Linked DNA regions of Nitratireductor mangrovi. The protein of the gene in region 1 interacts with the protein of each later gene in a pairwise test. Links are inferred from orthologs where the notes say so. Each region holds a gene or a part of one and is shown on either strand. Other genes may lie near its edges.

What was found.
Region 2: the proteins of rho (region 1) and nusG interact in binary tests that used the Escherichia coli proteins (3 or more experiments, as listed by UniProt). The link is inferred for Nitratireductor mangrovi from one-to-one orthologs.
Region 3: the proteins of rho (region 1) and hfq interact in binary tests that used the Escherichia coli proteins (3 or more experiments, as listed by UniProt). The link is inferred for Nitratireductor mangrovi from one-to-one orthologs.

Annotation. Positions count from the first base shown.
Region 1 is NZ_CP042301.2:3,841,830-3,851,668, reverse strand. What follows is about bases 1,119-3,982. They hold rho (transcription termination factor Rho), read left to right. Parts: upstream 1,119-1,849; coding sequence 1,850-3,115; downstream 3,116-3,982. Other genes in these bases: mnmE (tRNA uridine-5-carboxymethylaminomethyl(34) synthesis GTPase MnmE), read left to right, coding at 3,288-3,982; hemJ (protoporphyrinogen oxidase HemJ), read left to right, coding at 1,170-1,703; hemE (uroporphyrinogen decarboxylase), read left to right, coding at 1,119-1,173. Outside these bases: more of hemE, read left to right, coding at 145-1,118; more of mnmE, read left to right, coding at 3,983-4,622; tRNA uridine-5-carboxymethylaminomethyl(34) synthesis enzyme MnmG, read left to right, coding at 4,791-6,662; 16S rRNA (guanine(527)-N(7))-methyltransferase RsmG, read left to right, coding at 6,640-7,290; FQ775_RS18865 (ParA family protein), read left to right, coding at 7,316-8,107; FQ775_RS18860 (ParB/RepB/Spo0J family partition protein), read left to right, coding at 8,147-9,010; holA (DNA polymerase III subunit delta), read right to left, coding at 9,029-9,839. UniProt on the Escherichia coli protein: Facilitates transcription termination by a mechanism that involves Rho binding to the nascent RNA, activation of Rho's RNA-dependent ATPase activity, and release of the mRNA from the DNA template.
Region 2 is NZ_CP042301.2:930,895-940,805, forward strand. The notes cover bases 6,969-9,904. They hold nusG (transcription termination/antitermination protein NusG), read left to right. Parts: upstream 6,969-8,140; coding sequence 8,141-8,668; downstream 8,669-9,904. Other genes in these bases: tuf (elongation factor Tu), read left to right, coding at 6,969-7,407; secE (preprotein translocase subunit SecE), read left to right, coding at 7,911-8,114; rplK (50S ribosomal protein L11), read left to right, coding at 8,794-9,222; rplA (50S ribosomal protein L1), read left to right, coding at 9,228-9,904. Also shown: FQ775_RS04490 (DEAD/DEAH box helicase), read right to left, coding at 1-1,302; FQ775_RS04495 (NAD kinase), read right to left, coding at 1,502-2,275; FQ775_RS04505 (aldehyde dehydrogenase family protein), read left to right, coding at 2,714-4,150; FQ775_RS04510 (hypothetical protein), read right to left, coding at 4,181-4,378; FQ775_RS04515 (TrmH family RNA methyltransferase), read right to left, coding at 4,453-5,310; FQ775_RS04530 (hypothetical protein), read left to right, coding at 5,835-6,113; more of tuf, read left to right, coding at 6,232-6,968; more of rplA, read left to right, coding at 9,905-9,911. UniProt on the Escherichia coli protein: Part of the processive rRNA transcription and antitermination complex (rrnTAC). The complex forms an RNA-chaperone ring around the RNA exit tunnel of RNA polymerase (RNAP).
Region 3 is NZ_CP042301.2:1,459,588-1,469,404, forward strand. The notes cover bases 2,369-5,210. They hold hfq (RNA chaperone Hfq), read left to right. Parts: upstream 2,369-3,586; coding sequence 3,587-3,835; downstream 3,836-5,210. Other genes in these bases: trkA (Trk system potassium transporter TrkA), read left to right, coding at 2,369-2,556; FQ775_RS07160 (D-amino-acid transaminase), read left to right, coding at 2,591-3,454; hflX (GTPase HflX), read left to right, coding at 3,845-5,210. Also shown: nitrogen assimilation response regulator NtrX, read left to right, coding at 1-1,161; more of trkA, read left to right, coding at 1,180-2,368; more of hflX, read left to right, coding at 5,211-5,221; mazG (nucleoside triphosphate pyrophosphohydrolase), read right to left, coding at 5,222-6,046; FQ775_RS07180 (MarR family winged helix-turn-helix transcriptional regulator), read right to left, coding at 6,131-6,631; FQ775_RS07185 (hypothetical protein), read left to right, coding at 6,934-8,301; FQ775_RS07190 (ABC transporter substrate-binding protein), read left to right, coding at 8,451-9,758. UniProt on the Escherichia coli protein: RNA chaperone that binds small regulatory RNA (sRNAs) and mRNAs to facilitate mRNA translational regulation in response to envelope stress, environmental stress and changes in metabolite concentrations.

The DNA.
Region 1 (9,839 bases):
GAGACCGAATCCCGCCAGCCGGCAGCTTCCCAGCATCGATTGGGGACAATGGCCAATTCCCGCTTTCACCAGAGTCATAGAAAAAGAAAAATTCCTTTCAGGAATCTCTTTCTTTATTGAAGCCCTCGACTGAGAGGTTCCGACATGGGCAATGAACGCCGGCTGATCCGTGTTCTGAGAGGCGAAAGCCTGTCGCCAGCGCCGATCTGGCTCATGAGACAGGCTGGGCGGTACCTGCCCGAATACCGGCAATTGCGGAAACAGGCCGGGAGCTTCCTCGACCTCTGCTACAATCCCGATCTGGCGGTGGAGGTGACGCTGCAGCCGATCCGACGGTTCGGGTTCGATGCGGCTATCCTGTTTTCGGACATTCTGGTGGTCCCGCATGCGCTCGGGCGCGATCTGCGCTTCGAGGAAGGTGTCGGGCCATTGATGACGCCAATCGATGCGGCCGGCATTGCGGCCATCGAACGTGCGTCGTTCCACGAGCGGCTGGCGCCGGTCTACGAGACCGTCGGGCGGCTGCGCAAAGAGTTGCCACGGGAGACGGCTCTGATCGGCTTCTGCGGCGCGCCGTGGACGGTGGCGACCTATATGATCGCCGGGCGGGGCACGCCGGACCAGGCGCCGGCGAGGCTGTTTGCCTATTCGCAGCGCGAAGCCTTCGAGGCACTGATCGCATCGCTGGCCGAGGTTTCTGCCGAGTATCTGCTGAAACAGATCGAGGCTGGCGCGGATGCGGTCCAGATTTTCGATTCCTGGGCGGGCGTCCTCGGCGAGGCCGAGTTCGAGGCATTCTGCGCAAAACCGGTGGCGGCGATGGTGGCGCGAATCAGGGAACGCCATCCCGATGTCCCGGTGATCGGCTTTCCGAAAGGGGCTGGCAGCCTCTACAACGGTTACCGGCAGGCAACCGGCGTCAGTGCATTGGGGCTCGACTGGTCGGTGCCGATGTCGCAGGCAGTGCGGCTTCAGAGACAGGGCGCGGTTCAGGGCAATCTCGATCCGCTGCGGCTGGTTGCCGGCGGCGACGCGTTGCGGCAGGGCGTCGATGCTGTCCTCGAGGCGCTTTCGGGTGGTCCTCTGGTCTTCAATCTTGGCCATGGTATTACGCCGGAGACACCGATCGGGCATGTCGAGGAGATGATCGCGCGGGTACGGGGGCAGACATGAGCAGCAATGGCGAGCGCACGGTTACGTCGCCGGTCGTTCGAGCGGTTGTCGCGTTGCTGATCCTGGGCGGCCTGACGGCGATGGTGTTCGCGGTCGACCTTTCGCGGTTCTATCTCTGGATCAAGGCCTTGCACGTGGTCGCGGTGATCGCCTGGATGGCCGGCATGCTCTATCTGCCGCGGCTCTTCGTTTATCACTGCGATGCGGAAGCGGGCTCGGTTCAGTCCGAGACCTTCAAGGTGATGGAACGGCGGTTGCTGCGCGCCATCATCAACCCGGCGATGATGGTGACCTGGGTGCTGGGCCTCTGGATGGCCTGGCAAGGGTTCGGGTTCTCGGGCGGCTGGTTGCACGCCAAGATCGCGCTGGTGATCGCGATGTCGGCCATGCATGGTTATTTCTCGGCGGCGGTGCGGCGTTTTGCCGAAGACCGGAACGAGAAACCGGCGCGGCACTGGCGGATGATGAACGAGGTGCCGACGGTGCTGATGATCGCCATCGTGGTTCTGGTGATCGTCAAGCCGTTCTGATTGCCAAAGCCTGCTTGCGCTTTTATATGGGAGGCGATAAGGAACGATCCTTCCCTCCCCCGACAGCGCAGCCGCACAGCATTCGATCCCTGCCGCCGGCGTCGTCGCTCACGCTCTTTCCCCTCTCCGCCTTTCGAGCTCGCATCATGCAGGAAATGAAACTCCAGGACCTCAAGAACAAGAAGCCGACCGATCTGATCGCTTTTGCCGAGTCGCTCGAGGTCGAGAACGCCAGCGTCATGCGCAAGCAGGAACTGATGTTCGCCATTCTCAAGAAGCTGGCGACGCAGGACGTCGAGATCATCGGCGAGGGCGTGGTCGAGGTGCTGCAGGACGGTTTCGGCTTCCTGCGGTCGGCCAATGCGAACTATCTTCCGGGTCCCGACGACATCTACATCTCGCCGTCGCAGATCCGGCGCTTCTCGCTCAAGACCGGAGATACGGTCGAGGGGCCGATTCGCAGCCCAAAGGAAGGCGAGCGCTATTTCGCGCTGCTGAAGGTCAGCACGATCAATTTCGAGGATCCGGAGAAGATCCGGCACAAGATTCACTTCGACAATCTGACGCCGCTTTATCCGAACGAGCGGATCCGGATGGAGATCGACAACCCGACGTCGAAGGACATCTCGTCGCGCGTCATCGATCTGGTGGCGCCGCTTGGCAAGGGACAGCGCGCGCTGATCGTGGCGCAGCCGCGAACCGGCAAGACGGTGCTTCTGCAGAACATTGCGCATTCGATCACGACCAACCATCCGGAATGCTTCCTGATCGTGCTGCTCATCGACGAGCGGCCGGAAGAGGTGACCGACATGCAGCGCTCGGTGGATGGCGAGGTGGTGTCCTCGACATTCGACGAACCGGCGGCGCGTCACGTGCAGGTTGCGGAGATCGTGATCGAGAAGGCCAAGCGCCTGGTCGAGCACGGCCGCGACGTTGTCATCCTGCTCGATTCGATCACCCGGCTGGGGCGCGCCTACAACACCGTGGTGCCCTCTTCCGGCAAGGTGCTGACCGGTGGTGTCGACGCGAATGCGCTGCAAAGGCCGAAGCGTTTCTTCGGTGCGGCGCGCAATATCGAAGAGGGAGGTTCGCTGACGATCATCGCCACTGCGCTGATCGACACCGGCAGCCGGATGGACGAGGTCATCTTCGAGGAGTTCAAGGGTACCGGCAACTCCGAGATCGTGCTGGACCGCAAGGTGGCGGACAAGCGCATCTTCCCGGCGATCGACATCCTCAAATCGGGCACGCGCAAGGAAGACCTGCTCATCGCGCGCCAGGATCTGCAGAAGATCTTCGTGCTGCGCCGCATCCTTTCGCCGATGGGAACCACGGATGCGATCGAGTTCCTGATCGACAAGCTCAAGCAGACGAAGAGCAATTCGGACTTTTTCGACTCCATGAATACCTGATCGAGCGAAGCAGGGCCGACAAGGCTCGATTCGACTCCGAAAGGAACCGCCGCTCGTGAACGGGGACGGCAAGGCGCGATAACCGATTCGCATCCGGAACGGCCGTCGGGTATTTCGTGTCGTGCGGCGGCGGTGACGTTTCGGCGTTGTGGCCACCAGGTGCCGACCGCGAATGACAGCCAGCCCTTTCAGCGACACCATCTACGCCCATTCAAGCGGCGCGCTTCCCAGCGGTGTGGCGGTGATCCGGCTCTCGGGGCCCGACGTCCGTGCGGTACTCAAGGGAGTAACCGGGACGGACGTCGCGCCCAGGAAAATGCGCCATACGCGATTTCGTAGCCAGGACGGGGAGCTGATCGACAGCGGGCTCGTGGTGTATTTCGCGGCGCCGGCGAGCTTCACGGGCGAAGATTGCGGCGAGTTGCACCTGCATGGTGGCCGCGCGGTGGTCGCGGCGATGCTGGCGGAACTTGCTCGGTGGACAAACCTGCGGGCGGCGGAAGCGGGTGAATTCACGCGCCGAGCGCTTGCGAACGGCAAGGTCGACCTACTTCACGCCGAGGCACTCGCCGATCTGATCGATGCCGAGACGGAGGCGCAGCGACGCTTTGCGCTCGACAATGCCGACGGGCGACACAGCGCTCTTTATGTCGGCTGGCGCGAACGCATCCTGAGAGCGAGGGCCCTGATCGAAGCAGAACTCGACTTTTCCGACGAAGGTGACGTGGCGGGCGGCGTGGCGGCCGGCGCGTGGGCTGATATCCGCTTGCTGGCAGATGAGGTCGAGCGCCATCTGGCGGGGTACCACCAGGCGGAAATCATTCGCGAAGGTTTCAGGGTGGCGATCCTGGGCGCGCCGAACGCCGGCAAGTCGAGCTTGCTCAATGCCCTGGCGCGGCGGGATGTGGCGATCGTTTCCGAAGAACCCGGAACGACACGCGATGTCGTACAGGTGGAGCTCGACCTGCGGGGATTGAAAGTCGTGTTTTCGGATACGGCGGGGCTCAGGGAAGAAGCCGGCACAGTCGAACGGGAAGGAATGCGCCGCGCGTTGGCGGCCGCACGTGATGCCGATCTGGTTCTGTGGCTGAGCGACCTGACAGGAACGGGTATCGATACCGCTCGGGAAGCGGCGCCGAAACATCTCCACGTTGGGACAAAGCTCGACCGGCTTGGGAACGAGCGTAGCGTTCGACCTTCGACGGATGTCGACATATCGGTGGTCAATGGGGCTGGTCTCGATACGCTGCTTGGCTTGATACAAGGAGCGGCGGCGGGAGCGGCGAATCACGGGGGACAGCTCGTGCCGTTTACGGCGCGGCACAGGGACGAGCTGGCGAGGGGCCTGGCGGCGCTTCGGGAAGCGGAAACGAATGACGGGCTCGGTACGGAGTTGCGTGCGGAGGAGCTGCGGATTGCCTCCGGAGCTTTCGGTCGGATCACGGGCGTGATTGATGTCGAGGATGTGCTCGGAGCGGTCTTTTCCCGCTTCTGCATCGGGAAATGATTCACGTGAAACAGCAAGCATGGCAGCACGGAGCAAGCGATTCACGTGAAACACGGGCAAAACCCGGGCAAGAACCCGGGCCAAGCGTTTCACGTGAAACATTCTTTCGCGATTTCTTGACAAACACCGTTGGCCGGCGCATCTGACCGCCGGTCAGGGAGTTGAACAGTGAAGACCTCTTTCGACGTGATCGTGATTGGCGGCGGGCATGCCGGCTGCGAAGCGGCCGCTGCCGCGGCGCGGGCCGGGACCGAGACCGCGTTGATCACGTTGCAACGCGAGAAGATCGGCGTGATGTCCTGCAATCCGGCCATTGGGGGGTTGGGCAAGGGGCACCTGGTGCGCGAAATCGATGCGCTAGACGGCTTGATGGGGCGCGTAGCCGATGAGGCCGGGATCCAGTTTCGCATGCTCAATCGCCGCAAGGGGCCGGCAGTTCGCGGTCCGCGCACACAGGCCGATCGCAAGCTCTATCGCCTGGCCATGCAGGCGGCGATCGCGCATCAGGAGCGCCTGAGCGTCATTGAGGACGAGGTCGTAAATGTCAGCGTTCACGATGGCGCACTGACCGGCATCGAACTGGCGAGCGGCAGGGTCCTGCAATGTGGCGCGGCAGTGCTAACGACAGGGACCTTCCTGGGTGGGCTGATCCATATCGGGGAGCGGCGAATCGCAGCGGGGCGCATGAATGAGAAGGCCAGCTACGGGCTGTCGCGGCTCCTGCGCGAAGCGGGGTTCGCGGTCGGCCGCCTGAAGACGGGGACGCCACCGCGCCTCGATGGCCGGACAATCGACTGGTCGGGGCTGGACATGCAGGCGGCGGATGACGATCCGGTGCCGTTTTCATTCCTGAGCAAGGGCATTCGGCAGCCGCAGATCGAATGTGGCATTACCCGGACAACGGCGCGGACGCACGCCGTGATTCGCGAGAACCTGCATCGGTCGGCGATGTATTCGGGACAGATCGATAGCGTCGGGCCGCGTTACTGCCCGTCAATTGAAGACAAGGTGGTCAAGTTCGGCGATCGGGGCGGGCACCAGATTTTCCTGGAACCGGAAGGCCTCGACGACCCGACGATCTATCCGAACGGGATCTCGACATCCCTGCCGGAGGATGTGCAGGCAACGCTTCTTGCGACGATCCCGGGCCTGGAGAAGGCCACCATTTTGCAGCCTGGCTACGCGATCGAGTACGACCATGTCGACCCGCGGGAATTGCGGGCGACGTTGGAGACACGGCGTATCAAGGGTCTGTTCCTTGCCGGGCAGATCAACGGCACGACGGGATATGAAGAGGCGGCTGGGCAGGGATTGGTGGCCGGCATCAACGCGGCACGCAAGGCAGGCGGCGAGGAGCAGGTGACGTTCAGCCGGACGGAGTCGTATATCGGTGTGATGATAGACGACCTCGTGACCCGCGGGGTGAGCGAGCCGTACCGGATGTTCACCTCGCGAGCGGAGTTCCGGCTCGCGCTTCGCGCCGACAACGCCGACCAGCGCCTTACACCGCGCGGGATCGAGCTCGGGATCGTCTCAAGGGAGCGCTGCGCCTCGTTCAGTGCCAAGATGAGGGCTGTCGACCGAGCACGCGAGCTGCTGCGCTCCGTCTCGATCAGCCCGTCGGCTGCTGCAGCGCGCGGCCTGGCCATCAATCAGGATGGTGTGCGCCGAACCGCCTATGAGCTGCTTTCCTATCCGGAGCAAAGTGTGGAAGTGCTGACCGAGCTGTGGCCGGAGTTGAAGGACATCGGCCAGGTGGAAGCTGAGTTGCTGGAGACGGAGGCGCGCTACGCTGTCTATCTCGATCGCCAGGCCGCTGATGTCGCGTTGATGAAACGCGAGGAATCGCTGCGGATCCCGGAGAGCTTCAGCTACGGGGATATTCCCGGGTTGTCGAACGAGTTGAAGCAGAAGCTTGCCGCGCGCCGTCCCACATCGGTCGCCGAGGCCTTGCGCATCGATGGCATGACGCCGGCGGCCATGGCCATCGTGGTTGCCCGACTAAGGAACTCTGGGCATGGCGGTCGCAGTGCCGCCTGACGATTTCGACCGCCTGTGTACAGTCGCCGGTCCGGTTTCACGTGAAACATATGGCAGGTTGCGTGCCTTCGAGCGCCAGTTCGAGAAATGGGCGGCGCGTATCAATCTGGCTGCTCCGTCGACGCTGGGCGATATCTGGACGCGGCATATTCTCGACAGCGCTCAGCTCCTGCCGCTGGCGCCCGAAGGGCGGAGCTGGGTTGACCTGGGGTCGGGGGGCGGCTTCCCCGGCGCGGTACTGGCGATCCTGTTGCAGGGGCGGTCCGGGGTCTCCGTGATGCTGGTGGAAAGCAACCGCAAGAAGGCGGCTTTCCTGCAGAACGTGCTGGCCGAGCTGGCGCCCGGCGCCCGGGTCGTAGCGCGGCGAATCGAGGAAGCGACAAGATCCAGCGCCGCACCCGATATCGTTACGGCGCGTGCGCTGGCGCCTCTCGACCGGCTGTTGCAGCTTGCAGAACCGTGGCTGGCCGCAGGGTCACGAGCCTTGTTTCACAAAGGCCGCGATAGCGGTGAAGAAATCAAAGTAGTGCATGACACGTGGAATCTCGATCTGGTAGAACATCGAAGCGCCATCGATGAGCATAGCGTGATCCTGGAAATCACGCGGGCAAGCCGCCGACAGGCGTGATCCGGCAACGGGATTTCTGATAAAGATGCTCAGCGCTCCACGTATCATCACCATCGCAAACCAGAAGGGTGGCGTCGGCAAGACGACCACGGCCATCAATTTGGCGACCGCGCTGGCGGCGATCGGCGAACGCGTGCTGATCGTCGATCTCGACCCGCAAGGCAATGCCAGCACTGGGCTGGGCATCGACCGCCATGACCGCCTTACCTCGGCCTATGAGGTGCTCACCGGCGAGGCCTCGATCGAGGAAGCGGCCATGCGGACGGCAGTGCCGCAGCTTGCCATCGTTCCGTCGACCCTCGACCTGCTTGGCGTCGAGATGGAGATTGCAGGCGCGTCTGACCGGGCCCTGCGGCTGCGCAAGGCGCTTCGCGACACCCGCCCCGGCGCCTATTCCTACATTCTGGTCGACTGCCCGCCGTCGCTCAACCTGCTGACCATCAATGCGATGGCGGCAGCCGATTCGGTGCTTGTGCCGCTGCAATGCGAGTTCTTCGCCCTCGAAGGCCTGAGCCAGCTGCTGGAGACCGTCGAGCAAGTGCGCGCCGGAATCAATCCGGGGCTCGACATTCAGGGTATCGTGCTGACCATGTATGACGGGCGCAACAACCTCGCCAATCAGGTCGTCGACGACGTTCGCGAGCATATGGGCGACAAGGTCTACCAGACCGTCATTCCGCGCAACGTTCGCGTTTCCGAAGCGCCATCCTACGGCAAGCCGGCCATTCTCTACGATCTCAAATGTGCCGGCAGTCAGGCCTATCTGCAGCTGGCCTCGGAGGTCATCCGGCGCGAGCGCCGCCTGCGGGCAGCCTAGAATTGATTCACGAGCGAAACGATGTCGGGACGGCAAACCATGAATGAGGATCAATCCAAGCGGCGGCTGGGGCGGGGGCTCGCAGCGCTGATTGGCGAGATTGACAAGCCGGCCGCGGCGGAAGCGCCGGAGCAGCCGGACCGCGTCGTTCCGGTCGAGTTCCTGACCGCCAACCCGCGCAATCCGCGGCGGCAGTTTCCGGAAGCAGACCTTGTCGACCTGTCGCAGTCGATCCGCGAGCACGGCATCGTGCAGCCGATCCTGGTACGACCCAAGGGCGACCAGTTCGAGATCATCGCCGGCGAACGGCGCTGGCGCGCGGCGCAGCGAGCCGGACTCGACAAGGTTCCGGTGCTGGTCCGCGAGGTCGACGACCGAACCGCACTCGAGCTGGCCATCATCGAGAACGTGCAGCGCGCGGATCTCAACCCGCTCGAGGAAGCAGCGGGCTACCAGCAGCTGATCGACGAGCATCAATACACACAGGCCGATCTCGCCAGGGTGATAGGCAAGAGCCGCAGCCACGTCGCCAACACTTTGCGGCTGATGAAGCTGCCGGATGTGATCAAGGACATGCTGGTCGACGGATCGCTGTCGGCTGGCCACGGCCGCACGCTGGTCTCGGCCGAAAACCCGGCAGCACTGGCCCGCAAGATCGTCGACGAGGGCCTTTCAGTTCGTCAGGCTGAAGCGCTGGTGCAGGCGCCGGAAACGAAAAGCGCAAAGACGCCGAGGGAAACGACGGACAAGGACGCCGACACGCAAGCGCTGGAGCGGCTGCTTTCCGACGTCACCGGGCTGGCCGTTTCGATCCAGCACCGCGAAAAGGGCGGACAGGTGAAGATCACCTACAAGACGCTGGAACAGCTTGACGAAGTCTGCCGGCGCCTGCAGAATCACTGATCATTAGCCGGCGAATTTTCAGCGAGCGCGGGCCGAAAACCGGCAAAGCGACAGCAGCAGCTGTCGGGTCAGGCTGGCCGCCAACTCGGGCTGCTGGCGGGTTTGCAGGACGGTTGCCTGCAACCTCGCAAGCGCCTCGGTAAGGGCACCGGCGCTCCAGCGCGCCAACGCCGTTTCCATGACCGCGCGGCGGGCAAAGAAGATCGGCGGGCGGGCACTCGCCACGACGGCGCCCGGCTTGCGACCCGATCTCTCCATCTCGTCGCGCAGCGCCGACAGTGTCTGGAACTGGCGCATCGCCGCCGACAGCATCAGGAAGGGCGGTGTGCCTGCGGCCAGCAGCCGGCGCACCTGCCGGTCCATCTCGGCGCCGCTTCCGGCCAGCACGCAGTCGACCACATCGTCGGTCGAGGTCGCCGAAACGTCGCCCACGGATTCACGAATGTCGGCGACGGAGATCTCGCCGCCGCCCTGGCAATAAAGCATGAGCTTTTCCAGCTCGCCGCGGCTTGCGAGCCTGTCGCCGCCGAGGATGCCGCGCAGATAGTGGCGCGCGTCCGGCCCGATGGTGAGCCCGGCCTTCTGGAGTTCGCCATCGACAAGCTGGTCGAGGTTGCGTCCCTCGTCGGCATAGCAGGGCAGGGCCATGGCGGCGGTCGCCTGCTCGGCCGCCATGCGCAGCGGCGCATTCTTTCTCAGTTCGCCGGCCTCGATCAGGAGGACCACGTCGTCCAGGGCGTTCTTCGCCAGATCGGTGACGGCATCGGCGAGGAACTTCTGGGTACCGGCGTTGCGTAACCACACGAGCCGCTTGCCGCCGAAGAGCGGA
Region 2 (9,911 bases), 2.9 Mb from region 1 along the record:
CTTTTCGGTCGGCACTGTTTCTTCGGCCTTCTCGACCGGGGCTTCCCGGCGCGATCTGCCGCGACCCTTTTCGGCCTTGGCGCCGCGCGCGCCGCGGCCACGGCGAGGGGTTTCCTCCTCGCTTTCCTCGCCAAGCGTGGCGAGGTCGCCATCATGCCATTCGATCGACTTGTCGATCAGTTTCTCGATCGCGTCGACATATTTCCTGTCGGCGCGGGTGACGATGGTGAAGGCCTTGCCGGTGCGGCCAGCACGACCGGTGCGGCCGATCCGGTGCACATAATCTTCGGCATGGATCGGCACATCGAAGTTGAAGACATGGCTGACGGCCGGAATGTCGAGGCCGCGCGCCGCCACGTCGGAAGCGACCAGCAGCTTGAGCTTGCCGTCACGGAAATTGGCCAGCATTGCCATGCGCGCACGCTGATCCATGTCACCATGCAGCGCGCCTGCGTCGAATTCATGCCGCGTGAGTGAGCGGAAGAGCTCCGACACGTCGACCTTTCGGTTGCAGAAGATGATGGCGTTGGTGAGTTCGTCTTCCTGTTCGCGGATCAGCTTGCGAAGCGTCTCGCGCTTGTCCCAGGCCTTGCCGCCAGACTTCACCAGTTTTTGCGCGACCGTCGAAGCGGTCGTCGCGGCGCGAGCCACCTCGATGCGCACGGGCGCCTGCAGGAACTGTTCGGTCAGCTTGGTGATCTCAGGTGGCATCGTGGCTGAGAAGAACAGCGTCTGACGCGTGAACGGGATCAGCTTGCAGATGCGCTCGATGTCCGGAATGAAACCCATGTCGAGCATTCGATCGGCCTCGTCGATGACGAGGATGTCGACGCCGGTCAGAAGCAGCTTGCCGCGCTCGAAATGGTCGAGCAGCCGGCCCGGCGTGGCGATCAGCACGTCGGCGCCACGCTCGAGCTTCTTCTCCTGCTCGTCGAAGGATACGCCGCCGATCAGAAGTGCGATGTTCAGCCGGTGGTTCTTGCCGTATTTGATGAAGTTCTCTTCCACCTGCGCTGCAAGCTCGCGCGTCGGCTCGAGGATCAGCGTGCGTGGCATGCGCGCACGGGCGCGGCCCTTCTCAAGGCGTGTGATCATCGGCAGCACGAAGGCGGCGGTCTTGCCGGTCCCGGTCTGCGCGATGCCAAGGACGTCCTTGCCGGCCAGCGCGTGCGGAATGGCGCCGGCCTGGATCGGCGTCGGTGTTGTGTAGCCGGCGTCGGTGACGGCGGAAAGGACCTTGGGGGACAGTCCAAGGTCTGCGAAACTGGTCGCCGGTTCGGCGTTCTGGTCGTTCGATGACACGGTGTCGATTGTCTTCGGCTTGTGTGGCCGGGCGACGCTGCGCGCGGCTGGGACGAGCGAACTCGCTCGTATTCAATGGCTGGCGTTACGTTGCAGCGCTGGGAAAGTCAACCGCCGCGGCCACTTCGCGGCCATATCACGCGTCGAAGCGTTAATTTGGGGCGCCGGCGCCAGGTTTCAAGACCCGCAGGGCGCAGCGTCAGTAGCGGAACTGCTCGGACAGGATGCGTTCGTCCCAGCTGTGGCTGGCGTCGAACAGGATCGTTGCGGTCGTGTCACGGGCTTCGCGTACCGTGACGGATACCACGGACTTGACCTCGGTATGGTCGGCGACGGCGTTGACCGGACGCTTCTCCGGTTCGAGGATGTCGAAACGGACGGTCGAGCGGTTAGGGATCAGCGCGCCGCGCCAGCGTCGCGGTCGGAACGCGCTCACCGGCGTCAGCGCCAGGAGCGGCGCCTCCAGCGGCAGGATCGGGCCCTGGGCCGAGAGGTTGTAGGCCGTCGAACCGGCGGGCGTCGCCACCATGACCCCGTCGCAGATCAGTTCGTCGAGCCGCACATTGTCGTCGATGGTGATGCGTATTTTCGCTGCCTGATAGGACTGGCGCAGTAACGACACCTCGTTGATGGCCAGCGCTTCTCCTTCCTTGCCTTCGAGGTCACGCGTTTGCATGCGCAGCGGCCGGATCGTCTCCGCCACTGCGTCGGCGATACGCTCGCGCAGGGCGGTTTCCTGGTATTCGTTCATCAGGAAACCAATCGTGCCGCGGTTCATGCCGTAGATGCGCCGTCCGGAATTCATCATGCTGTGCAGGGTCTGCAGCATGAAGCCGTCGCCGCCGAGCGCCACGATCACGTCGGCGTCCTCTATCCGCTCCTGGCCATAGAGCGACGCAAGGCGGGTCGCCGCCTCGGCGGCGTCCGGCGTGTCGGCCGAGATGAAGGCAAGACTGGGCGCATTGTCGCTCATGAACTCCCCTCCACATTGCGACCGGACCGTGCCACGCGGTTAGCACGCGGGCGCGGGCTCGGAAAGCCCGCCGCCGCGCGGCGCCGGGCAGTCCGAAATACCTTTACTGGCATGCACAATGTGCTAACGGACGGTCGTGCCCTTGTAGCTCAGCTGGTAGAGCAGCGGTTTTGTAAACCGAAGGTCGGCGGTTCGATCCCGTCCGGGGGCACCATTTCCCGCAAGGATGGTCGACCACCTGGCCTTTTCGGTTGTGGAACCGGGGCGACCCCATATGAGTTCGACCACGGAACCGAGACATGCCAGGTCGGCTCCACCACGCCCAACTGCCGGCGGTTCCCTCTCGACGGGTTGCCCTGCGTGGCGCTATAGCGCCAGTCACCTGATGCGCGATCTGGCAGGGGCCGGGCTGATCTGAAACGGGAACGCCGCCGAACAATGACCATTCATCACAACTTCATCGCCGGACGCTGGGCGGAAGGCGCCGAGGCGCAGGACAACGTCAACCCGTCGAACACCGGCGATGTGATCGGCGAATATGCGCGCGCCGACCGCGAGCAGGCGCTTGAGGCGATCGCCGCGGCCCGCGCCGCCTTTCCCGCCTGGTCGCGCTCGGGCATCCAGCAGCGCCACGATATCCTCCAGAAGGTGTCGAGCGAGATCCTTGCGCGCAAGGACGAACTCGGCCGGCTGCTTTCGCGCGAGGAGGGCAAGACGCTTGGCGAAGGCGTTGGCGAGGTGATGCGCGCCGCGCAGATATTCGACTTCTTCGCCGGCGAGGTGCTGCGGCTTTCGGGCGAGAAGCTGGCCTCGACGCGGCCGGGCATCGATGTCGAACTGACGCGCGAGCCGGTCGGTGTGGTGGGTATCATCACGCCGTGGAATTTTCCGGTCGCGATACCGGCCTGGAAGATCGCGCCGGCGCTCGCCTACGGCAACACCGTGGTCTTCAAGCCAGCCGAACTCGTGCCGGGTTCGGCCTGGGCGCTTGCCGACATCATCGTGCGCGCCGGCGTGCCGGAGGGCGCTTTCAACCTTGTCATGGGCCGCGGCGCGGTTGTCGGCGACGCCATCCTGAACGATCCGCGCGTCGACGCCGTCACCTTCACCGGCTCGGTCGCGACCGGCAAGAAGGTCGCGGCCGCCTGCGTCGGACAGATGAAGAAATTCCAGCTCGAGATGGGCGGCAAGAACCCGCTGGTTGTGCTCGACGATGCCGACCTTGGTATTGCGGTCGACTGTGCCGTCAACGGCGCCTTCTTCTCCACCGGCCAGCGCTGCACCGCTTCCTCGCGCCTCGTTGTGACGGACGGCATCCACGACCGCTTTGTCGCGGCTGTCACCGAAAAGCTGAAGGGCCTCGTCGTCGACGACGCCTTGAAGGCCGGCACCCATATCGGGCCGGTGGTCGACCAGGGCCAGCTCGATCAGGACATTTCCTATATCGACATTGGACGAGAGGAAGGGGCGACGCTTGCCTTCGGCGGCGAGCGGCTGAACCGGGAAAACCCGGGCTTCTACCTGCAGCCGGCGCTCTTCACCGATACCACGCCCGAGATGCGCATCAATCGCGAGGAGATTTTCGGTCCGGTCGCCAGCGTCCAGCGGGTCAAGGACTACGAAGAGGCGCTTGCTGCCGCCAACGACACGCCCTTCGGCCTGTCCTCCGGCATCTGCACGACGAGCCTCAAATACGCTTCGCATTTCCGGCGCAACGCCGAGGCCGGCATGGTGATGGTCAACTTGCCGACGGCCGGCGTCGACTATCATGTCCCTTTCGGAGGCCGCAAAGGCTCCAGCTACGGCCCGCGCGAGCAGGGGCGCTACGCCGCCGAGTTCTACACCACCGTCAAAACCGCTTACACGCTGCCATAGCCAGCCGTGGCGGCGCGTACAGCGCGCGGCCTACTCCTTTTCCGAAGACCTGGTCAGCATGGGCCGCGGACCCTCGCGCTTGGCCAGCCTTTGAGGCCACGCGCGCCGGCCGCGCAGCGTTGCGGTCGAACCGTCATCGATGCGTCCGCTATCGAGCGGATAGGCGCCCCATGGCGTCCAGCGCGTTGCCATCGAACGTGACTTCATCCTCGCAATGAAGGCGGTCATCGGAACCTCCTGATCGAGGCCGATGTGATGACATGCAATCGGTTCGCAATTGCGGCGCGCAGATGACAGTCGCGTTACCGAAGGCGCCCGAGATGTCCACGCGCAGCATAAAGCGCGATCGCGGCCGCATTCGAGACGTTGAGCGAATGGATTGGCCCCGGCACGGTAAGCCTCGCCAGTCGATGGATGGTCTCCCTCGTCTTGTGGCGCAGACCCTTGCCCTCCGCGCCGAGAACCAGCGCGATGCGTTCGCCGGCAAGAGCGGCTTCGAGTTCTTCGGTGCCTTCCGAGTCGAGGCCGAGCGTTGTGAAGCCGGACGCATGCAACTCCTCGATCCCCGCGGCCAGGTTCCGCACCATGATCAGATCGATATGTTCCAGCGCCCCAGACGCGGATTTGGCGAGGACGCCCGTCTCGGACGGGCTGTGACGGGCGGTCGTGATCAGGGCGCCGGCACCAAGCGCTACCGCCGTGCGCAGGATGGCACCGACATTATGCGGGTCGGTGACCTGGTCAAGCACCACGACAAGGTCGGTTTCGCCAAGCGCGGAGAGCGGCTTGGGCGTCAGCGGTTCAGCCTCGGCGAGGACACCCTGGTGGACGGCTTCGCTGCCGACGATACGGTCGATCGTACGCGGGTCCGTGATCTCGACCGGGAAGGGCAGGGCATCCGGCTCTCCGGCGTCGAGCCGCGCCAGCGCATTGCGGGTGACGAGCAGACGTATGATCTTGCGTTGAGGGTTGGCGATCGCCGCACTGACCGTGTGCAGGCCGTAAAGATGTACCAGGCCATCCGCCGGAGCGACAGCTTGCTCGCGGGGGCGCGTCCCGGTCCTGTTCGGGCTTGGCGCTCCCTTGCGGTCGCGATGCGCGCGCCGAAGCCGCGCGTAGTGGCTGTCTTTGGCTGAGCCGGGTTTTTTGCCGTCGTTCATGGCGCCTCTATATCGCCGATCAGCGCCGCTGCATACGGCTCGCTGGACCGTGCTAAGGCGGCGATCTTTCGGTTGACACGATTGGACCATGCCGCCATAAGGCGCTTCGCGGAATTCCGGGCCGGCAAGCCGTTGTCCCGGGAGGCGCGGGCAATCCGCGTCACGAGGCTCCGGCGCAGTTTCGGAGGGGTGTCCGAGTGGTTAAAGGAGACGGACTGTAAATCCGTTGGCTAAGCCTACGCTGGTTCGAATCCAGCCCCCTCCACCACTGCACGCCGGAAGCCGAAGGACCGCGGGTATAGCTCAATGGTAGAGCAGCAGCCTTCCAAGCTGAATATGCGGGTTCGATTCCCGCTACCCGCTCCAGAGTCCGAACCAGCGGTCCGCTGATCTGTCAAAGTGTTGATGGACAAGCGTGACAGCTAAGACGGCGCGCGTACCGCTCCTCCGCCCTTGAAATGCCGCAATTCGCGCGCCGCTATCAAGCTGCTGCCCACGCCATGTGGGTGTCCGGAGTCCCTTCCATGTTTCCCATACGCAAGGTTCGCGTGGCGTCGGACGTCGTCCCCGCTCGCGTCATTACGTTCGCTTCCCTGCTCGGCTTCTTTTCGGTGACGGTCCTGATTTGCGGCCAGTTGGCGGCGATCGAAGTGGTCACGATCTATTCCGTCGCTTCGCTTCTCCATCTGCCGCGACTGCTCGTGATGGTGCTCGCAGTCCTCGTCGGCATTCCCACACTGTGGCTCTGCTGGAAGGTGGCATGGCTTGCCTTCGAGGCCGAGACTGCCCCGGAAAACAACTGATCCGGCTGTTGGCGCGCGTGGCATCCGCCCCCGATTCTCCCTTGTCTTTTGCGGTCTTTGTCGCTAATCGCCCCCAATCCGAACCGCATTCCAGTTCTGATCGCCAGGGAAAGAGACGATGGCAAAAGGTAAATTCGAGCGTAATAAGCCTCATGTGAACATTGGCACGATTGGTCACGTTGACCATGGCAAGACGTCGTTGACGGCGGCGATCACGAAGTATTTTGGCGAGTTCAAGGCGTATGACATGATTGACGCGGCGCCTGAGGAGAAGGCGCGGGGCATCACGATCTCGACGGCGCATGTCGAGTACGAGACGGATGCGCGCCACTACGCGCATGTCGACTGCCCGGGCCACGCCGACTACGTGAAGAACATGATCACGGGTGCCGCGCAGATGGACGGCGCGATCCTGGTTGTTTCGGCGGCGGACGGCCCGATGCCGCAGACGCGCGAGCACATCCTGCTTGCCCGCCAGGTCGGCGTTCCGGCGATCGTCGTGTTCCTGAACAAGGTCGACCAGGTCGACGATGCCGAGCTTCTGGAGCTTGTCGAGCTCGAGGTTCGCGAGCTCCTGTCGAGCTACGAGTTCCCGGGCGACGACATTCCGATCGTGAAGGGCTCTGCGCTGGCGGCGCTCGAGGACTCCAACAAGGAGATCGGCGAGGACGCGATCCGCGAGCTGATGAAGGAAGTCGACGCCTATATCCCGACGCCTGAGCGTCCGGTCGACCAGCCGTTCCTGATGCCGATCGAGGACGTGTTCTCGATCTCGGGCCGCGGCACGGTTGTGACGGGCCGCGTCGAGCGCGGCATCGTGAAGGTCGGCGAGGAGGTCGAGATCGTCGGCATCCGCCCGACTTCGAAGACGACGGTGACGGGCGTCGAGATGTTCCGCAAGCTTCTGGACCAGGGCCAGGCGGGCGACAACATCGGCGCGCTTCTGCGCGGCATCGACCGCGAGGGCGTGGAGCGCGGCCAGGTTCTGTGCAAGCCGGGTTCGGTGACGCCGCACACCAAGTTCAAGGCCGAGGCCTATATCCTGACCAAGGAGGAGGGCGGCCGCCACACGCCGTTCTTCACCAACTACCGCCCGCAGTTCTATTTCCGCACGACGGACGTGACGGGTGTCGTCACGCTTCCGGAAGGCACGGAGATGGTGATGCCGGGCGACAATGTGACGGTTGACGTTGAACTGATCGTGCCGATCGCCATGGAGGAGAAGCTGCGCTTCGCCATCCGCGAAGGCGGCCGCACCGTCGGCGCCGGCATCGTCGCATCCATCACGGAATAACGCCTTCGTCGACCGCCGACGAGAACGGCGAAACGGGGCGGCCATTCGGGTCGCCCTTTTTCGTTCTGCCGGGCATCGCGCTCTTTACAGACGCGAAGGAAGACCTTAGGAAGCGCTGCCGCGCGTGACGCGCTAGGGGTATAGCTCAGTTGGTAGAGCGGCGGTCTCCAAAACCGCAGGTCGGGGGTTCGAGCCCCTCTGCCCCTGCCAGTTTCGCCGGGTGCGAAGCAAAAGTTCGATATCGGCTGCTCTGCGGGACGAATGGATGGTTCCGTCGGCAACGACACCACGCTGAAATGCCCCTTGCATGACCTGCCGATCGGGTCTATGTACGGCCATTCAGACTCATGGTGTGCGGAGCCGGAAATGGCTTTGCGCGCCTTTATTGCATGGGCAGTAGCGCCGATTCGGCGGTTGGCGCTGTCGCCCGCGCGTACTTACTTCTCCCTTTAGGGAGTATCCGGAAAGTCCGGCCAACGGGCTTCCTTGAAACAGAGCGGCAGATGGCGTCAAAAACTTCTAATCCTTTCGTTTTCCTGCAGCAGGTGCGGCAGGAAACGTCCAAGGTCACGTGGCCTTCGCGGCGCGAGACGATGATTTCCACCATCATGGTGCTGATCTTCGCGTGTATCGCGGCTCTTTTCTTTTTTGCCGCCGATCAGGTTCTCGCGCTTGGCGTGGAACTGGTCCTTGGCATCGGACGATAACCGGCTTTTACGGGAGAGCGCCTGACATGACCGCGCGGTGGTACATCGTCCACGCTTATTCGAACTTCGAGAAGAAGGTCGCCGAGGACATCGAGAACAAGGCCAAGCAGAAGGGCCTTGGCTCCCATATCGAGCAGGTGGTCGTGCCGACCGAAAAGGTCGTCGAGGTTCGTCGTGGCCGCAAGGTCGACGCCGAGCGCAAGTTCTTCCCGGGCTATGTGCTGGTGCGCGCCAACCTCACCGACGCGGTGTTTTCGCTGATCAAGAATACCCCCAAGGTGACCGGTTTCCTCGGCGATTCCAAACCGGTGCCGATCACCGACGCCGAGGCCGAGCGTATCCTCACCCAGGTGCAGGAGGGCGTGGAGCGGCCGAAGCCGTCGATCACCTTCGAGATCGGCGAGCAGGTGCGGGTTTCGGACGGTCCGTTCGCCTCCTTCAACGGGCACGTCCAGGAAGTCGACGAGGAGCGCTCGCGGCTCAAGGTCGAGGTCTCGATCTTCGGCCGCGCGGTGCCGGTCGATCTGGAATTCGGTCAGGTGGAGAAAGCCTGATCGAACGCGGCCGGAAGATCCGGCCGGAATCGGTGGGAGGAAAGGCGGCTTGGCCGGCCGTTCGATCCGTACCACCAGACTGCAGCCGCCGGCTCGGCCGGCACGTGAAACAAGGCAGATGAGAAATGGCTAAGAAGATTGCAGGCCAGCTCAAGCTTCAGGTTCCGGCGGGATCGGCGACACCTTCGCCCCCGATCGGCCCGGCGCTTGGTCAGCGCGGCATCAACATCATGGAGTTCTGCAAGGCGTTCAACGCGCAGACCCAGGAGATGGAGAAGGGGTCGCCCATTCCGGTGCTGATCACCTACTACCAGGACAAGTCGTTCACCTTCGCTATGAAGACGCCGCCGGTGAGCTTCTTCCTGAAGAAGGCCGCGAAGCTGAAGTCGGGCTCCAAGGAGCCGGGCAAGCAGACGGCTGGTCAGGTGTCACGCGACAAGGTGCGCGAGATTGCCGAAGCCAAGATGAAGGACCTCAACGCCAACGACGTCGAGGCAGCGATGCGCATGGTCGAGGGCTCCGCGCGCTCGATGGGTCTCGAAGTGGTGGGGTGATAACGATGACCAGCAAGATTGCCAAGCGCCAGCAGGCGGTTCGCGACGGCCTCGATCGCGATAAGGCCTACGAGATCACCGAAGCCGTGAAACTGCTCAAGGAACGGGCCACCGCCAAGTTCGACGAGACCATCGAGGTCGCGATGAACCTCGGTGTCGATCCGCGTCACGCCGACCAGATGGTCCGTGGCGTGGTGAACCTGCCGAACGGCACCGGCCGCGATGTTCGCGTTGCCGTGTTCGCTCGCGGTCCCAAGGCGGAAGAAGCAACCGCCGCCGGCGCCGACATCGTCGGAGCCGAAGATCTGGTGGAGACCGTGCAGAAGGGCGAGATCAATTTTGACCGCTGCATTGCAACGCCCGACATGATGCCGCTGGTCGGCCGGCTCGGCAAGGTGCTGGGGCCGCGCGGCATGATGCCGAACCCGAAGGTCGGCACCGTGACGATGGATATCACCGCGGCGGTCAAGGCCTCCAAGGGTGGTGCCGTCGAGTTCCGGGTCGAGAAGGCGGGGATCGTCCACGCCGGTGTCGGCAAGGCCTCGTTCGAGGCCGACAAGATCATCGAGAACGTTCGCGCTTTTGCGGACGCAGTGATCAAGGCCAAGCCGTCCGGCGCCAAGGGCAACTACGTCAAGAAGGTCGCGATCTCCTCGACGATGGGCCCGGGTCTTAAGATCGACGTCGCC
Region 3 (9,817 bases), 2.4 Mb from region 1 along the record:
GACGAGATCAAGACGATCCATCCGCAGATGCCGGTGGTGATGATCTCCGGCCACGGCACTATCGAGACCGCGGTGTCGGCGATCAAGCGCGGCGCCTACGATTTCATCGAGAAGCCGTTCAAGGCGGACCGGCTCATCCTGATCTGCGAACGCGCTCTCGAGACGCTGAAGCTGCGCCGCGAGGTCAGCGACCTGAAGAAGCGCACCGCCGACACGTTCGACCTGATCGGCATGTCGGCGCCGATGAACCAGCTCCGCCACGCCATCGAACGAATCGGACCGACCAACAGCCGCGTCATGGTGATGGGGCCGTCCGGTTCGGGCAAGGAGTCGGTGGCCCGCGCCATCCACGCCATGTCGGTGCGCAAGGAGGGACCGTTCGTTTCGCTGAACGCCGCGACCATCACACCGGAGCGCATGGAGATCGAGCTGTTCGGCACCGAGCCGAACGGGGCGGAGCGCAAGGTCGGTGCGCTTGAGGAAGCACATGGCGGCACGCTCTACATCGACGAGATCGCCGACATGCCGCGCGAGACGCAGAACAAGATCCTGCGTGTGCTGGTCGAGCAGCAGTTCGAGCGCGTGGGCGGCGCCAAGCGGGTCAAGGTCGACGTGCGTATCATCTCCTCGACCGCCCAAAACCTGGAGGCGATGATCGCCGAGGGCCGGTTCCGGGAAGACCTCTACCACCGTTTGGCGGTCGTTCCGGTGATCGTGCCGGCCCTTTCGGAGCGGCGCGAGGACATTCCCTATCTCGTCGACCATTTCATGAAGCAGATGGCGCGCCAGTCCGGAATCAAGTCGCGCCGGGTCGGCGACGACGTGCTGGCGGTCCTGCAGGCGCACAACTGGCCCGGCAATGTCCGGCAATTGCGCAACAATGTCGAGCGCCTGATGATTCTGGCCCGCGGCGACGATGCCGAGGCGCCGATCACCGCCGATCTTCTGCCGGCCGAGATCGGCGACGTGATGCCACGCGCGCCGAACCAGTCGGATCAGCACATCCTTGCGCTGCCGCTGCGCGAGGCGCGCGAGCATTTCGAGAAGGAATATCTGATCGCCCAGATCAACCGATTTGGCGGCAACATCTCGCGCACGGCCGAGTTCATTGGTATGGAACGTTCCGCATTGCACCGGAAACTGAAGTCTCTCGGTGTGTGAGGCGGAGACGGACAGACCATGCGGGTAATCATCTGCGGCGCAGGCCAGGTCGGCTATGGCATCGCCGAGCGGCTCGCGGCCGAGCGCAACGACGTTTCGGTGATCGACACCTCGCCGGAACTGGTGCGCACCATCCGCGACCAACTCGACGTGCGCGGCTTTGTCGGCCATGGCGCCCATCCCGACGTGCTGGAAATGGCCGGCGCCCAGCAGGCCGACATGTTCATCGCGGTGACCCTTTATGACGAGGTCAACATGACCGCGTGCCAGGTTGCCCATTCGATCTTCAACATCCCGACCAAGATCGCCCGCATCCGCGCCCAGTCCTACCTCCTGCCGCACTACCAGAACCTGTTCTCGCGCGAGCACCTGCCGATCGATGTCATCATCTCGCCCGAAATCGAGGTCGGGGAAATGGTGCTGCGCCGGATCGCGTTGCCTGGCGCTACCGATGTCGTGCGTTTCGCGGACGACAAGGTCGCGATGGTGGCGATCGAGTGCCAGGAGGAATGCCCGGTCATCAACACGCCGCTGTCGCAGCTCTCCGAGCTTTTCCCGGACCTTCCCTCGACCGTGGTCGGCGTATCGCGCAATGGCCGCCTGTTCATTCCGCATTCCGCCGATCAGCTCGTTGCGGGCGACCTTGCCTATGTGGTGACGACCAAGGACCAGGTGCGCCGCACGCTCGGTCTGTTCGGCCATGAGGAGGTCGAGGCGATGCGCATCGTCGTGGCCGGCGGCGGCAATATCGGGCTTTATGTCGCCAAGGCGCTCGAGGCGCGGCAGTCGCGCGCCAAGGTCAAGATTATCGAGGACACCCGCGAGCGCGCGGTCGCCATTGCCGACAAGCTGCGTCGCACCGTCGTGCTCAACGGCAGCGCGCTCGACCAGAAGGTGCTTCTGGAGGCCGACATCCAGGACGCCGACCTGATGGTGGCGCTGACCAACAACGACCAGGTCAACATCCTGTCGAGCGTCATGGCCAAGCGGCTCGGCTGCAAGTCGAACTTGGCGCTGATCAACAACCCGACCTATCAGGACTTCACCCGCACGCTTGGCATCGACGCTCATGTCAATCCGCGCACGGTGACGATCTCGCGTGTCCTCCAGCATGTGCGCCGCGGCCGCATCCGGGCCGTGCACAGCGTGCAGCGCGGTGCGGCCGAGATCATCGAGGCCGAGGCGCTGGAAACCTCACCGCTGGTGGGCTCGCCGCTGCGTGACCTCGACTTGCCGGACGGGATGCGGCTCGGCATCGTCTATCGTGATGGCGCTGCCATCAAGCCGGACGGGGCCTTCGTCATCCGCCCCGGCGACCGCATCGTGATCTTCGCGCTCGCCAATGCCGTGCGGCAGGTTGAGCAGATGTTCCGCGTCAGTCTCGAATATTTCTGACAACCAGCGCCCGCCGAACGCCAGAGGGGACCCCATGCCGCGCATTTCCTATGTCAACGGCCGCTACCAGCGCCATGCCGAGGCGATGGTGCATATGGAGGATCGCGGCTACCAGTTCGCCGACGGCGTCTACGAGGTCTGCGAGGTCGCGCGCGGCCACATCATGGACATGACGCGCCATCTCGATCGCCTCGATCGTTCGCTGGGCGAGCTGCAGATCGACTGGCCGGTCGAACGCAATGTGCTCCGATTGATCATGCGTGAGGTCGTCAGGCGTAATCGTGTCCGCGACGGTCTGGTCTATCTGCAGGTCACGCGTGGTGTCGCCCCCCGCGACCATGTCTTCCCGTCGACCGCCATCAGGCCGGCCCTTGTCGTGACGGCGAAACGTTCCGACCCGGCAGCTGCGCGCCGCAAGGCCGAGACCGGGATCTCCGTCATCACCGTGCCGGAGAATCGTTGGGACCGGGTCGACATCAAGACCGTCGGGCTTTTGCCGAACGTGCTGGCACGTCAGCAGGCCAAGGATGCCGGCGCCCAGGAAGCATGGTTCGTCGACGGTGACGGAATGGTCAAGGAAGGGGCCGCGACCAATGCCTGGATCGTCACCAAGGACGGGCGCCTCGTGACCCGACCGGCCGATTTCGGCATCCTGCGCGGCATCACGAGGGCGACCGTTTTCGATGTGGCGAAAAAGCTCGGCTACGAGATCGAGGAACGTCCCTTCAGTGTCGAAGAAGCCAAGAAAGCCCGCGAATCCTTCATTACGGCGGCGACGACGGTCGTGATGCCGGTCGTCATGATAGACGGCGACACAGTGGCCAACGGCCACCCGGGCAGCATTACCCTTTCCCTGAGGGCGGCATTTTTTGACGTTGCGGAAAAATGCCAAGCCTGATAACCGCTAGGATAGAATACCTTACGCTCGGGGTGTGTCTGTTTCGGCGGCGGGCATGTGCGTGTTTCGGACCTCGATGTCCGGACTCGACGCCGTAACAGCGGAGAACGGGGAACGGCGGAAGAAAGAAAAATGGCGGAACGTTCGCAGAATCTTCAGGACCTGTTCCTGAACACAGTTCGCAAGAGCAAGAATCCTCTCACAATCTTTCTGATCAACGGCGTGAAGCTGACAGGTGTCGTCACATCGTTCGACAATTTCTGTGTGCTGTTGCGACGAGACGGCCACTCTCAGCTTGTCTACAAGCATGCCATTTCCACCATCATGCCGAGCCAGCCGGTGCAGATGTTCGATGGTGACGACAATGGCCGGGATGGCTGATTGGACACAATAAATCCGGCCGGGCGGCGGGATGGGGCGACGAAAACGGCGGCTGACGGCGCGCCGGCTGATGCTACGCGCGCGGCCGTGGTCGTGCCGGTACTCCCCAACCGCGCCCGCGAAACCGGCTCGGAAGACAGGACCCGCCCGCGCCTCGAGCGGACACCCGACGCCCGCTTTGCAGAGGCGGTCGGGCTCGCCCAGGCCATCGACCTTGCGCCCGTCTACACCGAGATCGTCACCGTCAACGATCCGCGACCGGCGACGTTGCTCGGTGCCGGCAAGGTCGAGGAACTGGCTGGCAAAATTGCCGAGACCGGCGCCACGCTTGCCATCATCGACCATCCGCTGACCCCGGTGCAACAGCGCAATCTCGAGCGCGCGCTCAACGCCAAGGTGCTCGACCGCACCGGGCTGATCCTCGAGATCTTCGGCCGCCGCGCCCGCACCAAGGAAGGCGCGCTGCAGGTTGAACTTGCCCATCTGAACTACCAGCGCGGCCGGTTGGTTCGGAGCTGGACCCACCTTGAACGCCAGCGCGGCGGCGCCGGTTTCCTCGGCGGGCCGGGCGAGACGCAGATCGAGGCCGACCGCCGGCTGTTGCAGGACAAGATCACCAAGCTCAAGCGTGAGCTGGAGACGGTGAGGCGAACGCGCGAACTGCACCGCTCGAAGCGCAAGAAGGTGCCGTTTCCGGTGGTCGCCATCGTCGGCTACACCAACGCCGGTAAATCGACGCTGTTCAACAGGCTGACGGGTGCCGGCGTGCTCGCCGAAGACATGCTGTTCGCGACCCTCGACCCGACCTTGCGGCGGGTTCGGCTGCCGCGCGGCACGATCGTGATCCTGTCCGACACGGTGGGTTTCATCTCCGACCTGCCGACACATCTCGTGGCCGCGTTCCGGGCGACGCTGGAGGAGGTGATCGAGGCCGATCTCGTGATCCATCTGCGCGATATCTCCGATCCCGACGCGGCGGCCCAGGCGGAGGATGTGGAGCGAATCCTTGCCGACCTCGGCGTGGAAACCACCGATGATCGCCGCGTGCTGGAGGTCTGGAACAAGATCGACCAGCTTGACGTCCAGACGCGCGAGCGCATGCTCGCGGCGCACGGCGGGCCCGAGGATCATCACCCGGTCGCCATCTCCGCCGCTTCGGGGGAGGGGATGCCGCTTCTGCTCGAGGTCATCGAAAACCGCGTTTCCGGCGCGCTCACCGATCTGCGCGTCACCCTGTCGGCTGACGAAATGCGGCTGATCGACTGGCTCTACCGCAATGCCGAGGTGCTCGACCGCGAGGACCGCGAGGATGGCGGCGCGGCCCTCGAAGTACGCATGACGGAAACCGCGCGTGACGAATTCGCGCGCCGCCGGGCGACGGGATAGCTATTCGGCAGCCTTGGCGGCCTGCCAGAGGTTTTCCATGTCGTCGAGCGAGGCCTCGTCGAGGCTGCGGCCCTGATCGGCAAGCGCCTTTTCGACCTGGTGAAACCGGCGCCGGAACTTGTCGTTGGTGCCGCGCAGCGCGGTTTCGGCATCCGTGCCGATATGGCGTCCGAAATTGACCAATGCGAACAGCACGTCGCCGAACTCGTCCATGGCCGCCTTTTTGTCGCTTTCGCGCAGGGCGGTGCGCAGTTCGTCGATCTCCTCGGCGATCTTGTCGAGGATCGGGCCTGGATCCTGCCAGTCGAAGCCGACCCGGGCGGCCTTTTCCTGCAGCTTCAGGGCGCGGGTGAGGGCAGGCAAGGCAAGGGGAACGCCGTCGAGATAGCCGTTGCCATGGTCTTCCGCCGGATCGCCGCGTTCGAGGCGGTCAGCGCGCCTTTCGGCCTTTTCCTCTGCCTTGATCTTTTCCCACATGCCTTTCGCCATGCCCGCCGCGCGGGCGTCCTCGTCGCCGAAGACATGCGGGTGGCGACGGATCATCTTGCGGGTGATCGCCTCGACCACATCGCCGAAGGAGAAGGCAGCGGCCTCCTCGGCCATGCGGGAATGGAAGACCACCTGCAGCAAAAGGTCACCGAGCTCGTCCCTGAGGTCGGCCAGATCGTTGCGGGAGATGGCGTCGGCAACCTCATAGGCCTCTTCGAGCGTGTAGGGCGCGATCGTGGAAAAGTCCTGCTCGAGATCCCACGGGCAGCCGCTGCCGGGTGTCCGGAGCGCGGCCATGATCTCGATCAGACGCGAAATGTCCTTGGAAGGGTGCATGGAGGCGACCTTAGCGCGGCTTGCCAGCACCGCCATCGCCGTGCGTTGCCTTGCCCGAGATTTCCACAGGACGAGAGACGCCGCCTACTCTTCGCCCTGCCCGTTGTGGCTGATCCCGCTGCGAACCTTCTCCATCAACCGCAGGAACTCGGCCCGTTCCTCGGCGCTGAGATTGCCGCCGATGAGCCGGTCGCTGTCCTGTACCGCCGGCACGGCCAGATCGAGCACCTCGCGTCCGCGTTCGGTGATCCAGATGGTCTTGATGCGGCGGTCGGTCGGCAGCGGCCGCCGTTCCAGCAGCCCGTCGCGCTCAAGCCGGTCGATCATCGGCACCAGGGTCGACTTGTCGAGACCGCGGGCGCGCGCGAGCAGGCTCTGGCGCGATCCCGGGTTGCGGTCGACGATCATCATAAGGGCAAATTGCTGCGGCGTGATGCCAAACGCCATTAGCCCCTGCTCGACGATCCGGAAGGTGGCCAGATAGGTCACACGAATCTGACGGCCGAGAAGCTCCGGCAGGAAGCCCTGGTCAAGCTCGTCGCTCACATTGGCCGCGCCAGCCATGTCGCTCGTTTCGTTCAGCACATCGCGCCTCGGCGTGAGTCCCAATAGTCGAGTGTCTGGATATACAGTTTCCCGGATGGGAGCTATCCATTATTTAGCAAATGCTTTCGTTGCTGAAAGATGCTGCCGTGAAATTTTGGCGCTGGAGCAACGGCTGGGCGGGGCAGAGGCCCGTCTATTACGCATTTTTCCGCGCGGGTTTTTGCCAGCATGGCGAACATGCCATACCTGATGCCGACCTTCGCGAAGGAGCGGGAGTGACAAGTTCCGGGCGAAAACGGTGGTTTCGGGCGACCGGTGGCCTGGCAGGGCTCCTGTTGGCAGTGCCGGCGCTCGCGCATGTCTCCGATCGCGGCTATGTGCTGCTCTTGCCGACGGGGTACTATCTGTTCGGCGGGGCCGTCGCCGTCGCCCTCAGTTTCGCCATTCTGGCATTCACGCCGCCAAGCCCGCTCGACCGGCTTGCGCGCCTGCGCTTGCGGGCTCTTGTCCTGCCCGTCGACGGGCGGTTTCTCGGCAGCACAATCTCGTTTCTGGTTCTCGCCAGCCTGCTGGCCGCGGGGCTTGGCGGCAGCCGCGACCCGCTGTCAAACCCGCTGCCGCTGGTGTTCTGGACGTTCGTCTGGATCGGCATGCTTCTGGTGCAGGGCGTGGTCGGCGACCTCTGGCGCTGGCTCAACCCCTGGTACGCGCCGTGGCGGCTGGCGACGCGGCTGATTGGACGAGGGGCGGAAGGGGGCTTGTTTGCGTATCCACGCGCTGCGGGGCGATGGCCGGCCTTTGCCGCCTTTGGCGCTTTTGTCTGGTTCGAACTGGTCTATGTCGCGCCGGCCGATCCGGAGGCGCTCGCCACCGCAATGATCGCCTATTGGCTCTATTCGCTTGCCGGCATGATCGCCTTCGGCTTCCGCGCATGGTGCCGCAACGGCGAGTTCCTGACCTTGCTCTTCACCATCGTCGCGCAGATGGGTATCGCCGTTTTCAGGACGACGGGCAAAGGCCGCACGCTGGTCCGGTTCAGGCTGCCGGGCGCCGGCCTCGTGCTCGCGCCGTCACTCGCGGCAAGCGGAACGGCGTTCCTGCTGCTCACGCTGAGTTCGATCTCCTTCGACAGCCTGATGCGGACCTTCTTCTGGCTGGGACTGTCGGGGATCAACCCGCTCGAGTTTCCGGGCCGCTCGGCCGTTGTCATGCCCAACAGCCTCGGCGCGGCAGGGGCGTTCCTTCTGTTGTGGCTGCTGTTTGTGCTCTGCGTGCGCCTAGGTGAATGGCTGGCCGAATGCAGACAGGGTGGCGCCGGCGCTGCCGGCCGTCTTGTCTGGTCGCTGATGCCGATCGTGCTCGGCTACCACTATTCGCACCATCTGCCGGCGCTGCTTGTCGACGGCCAGTACGCGCTGGCGGCGATCTCCGATCCATTCGCACGTGGCTGGAACCTCTTCGGCACGGCGGGCCTCTATGTCTCGGCCGCCGTCACCGCCGGCGCCGAAATGGCATGGGTCATGTGGAACATCCAGTCGGCGGCGATCATCGGCGGGCATCTGCTCGCGGTCGCGGCGAGCCATGTCGTCGCGTGGCGAATGCACGGTTCGACGGCCCGCGCCGCGCGAAGCCAAATCCCGCTGGCGATCCTGATGGTCGCCTATACCGGGTTCGGGCTGTGGCTGTTGTCGACCCCGACCGGATACTGAACCGGCCGAATTCCTTCCGCTGGGGCAGTTTCTGTTGCCATGCCGGAAGTTTGGTGATTTAGTTTGTACACAAGCAATTTTTCGCGCCCACGGCACGATCGGTTGCAAGCGCCTTCTTCGGTCGAAACCAAAATCTTCGGGGAACAGCCATGACTGAGAATCGCAATAAAACCAATATTTTGAGCCGGACCTTGGACCGCCGCACGGCCCTCAAGGGGCTGGGCGCGACTGCGGCTGGCCTGGCCGTCGGACCAGGCTTTGTCCGGTACGCGCAGGCGCAATCGTCCGAGCCGATCCGCATCGGCTTCCAGGCGCACCGCACCGGCATTGGCGCCGCCTATGGCCGCTGGTACGAGCGCACGACCACAGCCGCCGCCAAGCTGATCAACGACGCTGGCGGCATCAACGGCCGCCCGCTCGAAATCGTCACAGAGGATGATGGTACCGACCCCAAGCGCGGCGCCGAGGTGGTGGAAAAGTTCGCCAACCAGCACAAGGTCGACGTCGTTTTCGGCACGCTCTTCAGCCACGTCGTCGTCGGCTCGGCGCCGACCGCCGGTGAACTCAAGATCCCGTATTACGTGGTCAGCGAGGGCTATCACGTCGCGTCGGGCAAGCTGAACCGCTACGTGTTCCAGCCCGGTATCACCGACGTGAAGGCGCAGGTGTCGTCGATGGCGCCCTGGGTATCGTCCAATCTCGGCAAGAAGGTCACCATGATCTTCCCCGACTACGCCTTCGGGCATGACCATCGCGACTTCTTCACCGCGGCGATGCAGGCGCAGGGCGGCGAGGTCATCCAGCATGTGCCGATCCCGCCGACGGAGAGCTCGTTCACACGCTATCTGCCGCAGATCCCGTCCGAGACCGAGGTGCTCTACCACGTCATGGTCGGGCCGGGCGTGCTGACATTCGTCAAGGAACTCGGCGAATTCTATGGCGGCGGCGGTCCCAAGCTGTTCGGCTTCATCGATTCGCTCGAAGCGGTCGACATCGCCAGCCCCGGGCTTGAGTTCCTCGAGGGCAGCCATTTCTGGGAGGGCATGCCGCGCTATCTCCAGCCCGACGCGCCGGACTACGTGAAGGCCTATCGCGACGCCGTCGGCATCGACGACAACGGCGCCTCGAAGGAAGACGGCAAGGACGTCTCGACGGCCGCGCACATGTTCGGTTGCTGGGAAACGCTCTACGTCATCAAGGCGGCGATGGAGTCCGCCGGTTACCAGGGGCCGGACGACCGTGCCAAGCTGGTCGAGGCGACCGAGGCGATGACCGAATTCGCCGCCGGCCCCGAGCACCCGCAGGGCGACAAGAAGTTCAACGGCAAGATCCACCAGTGCTTCGGCCACCAGAACATCTCGCAGGTCGCCGATGGCAGGCTGAACGTCGTGCATACCACCTCGATCGAGGACGGCATGTACGAGCCGGAGGCCGACTACACCACCCAGTCGCTCTGATCGCATCGCGCCGGCCGCCCCTGGCGGGGAAGGCCGGCGCCGCCGTTTGGCGGCTGCAA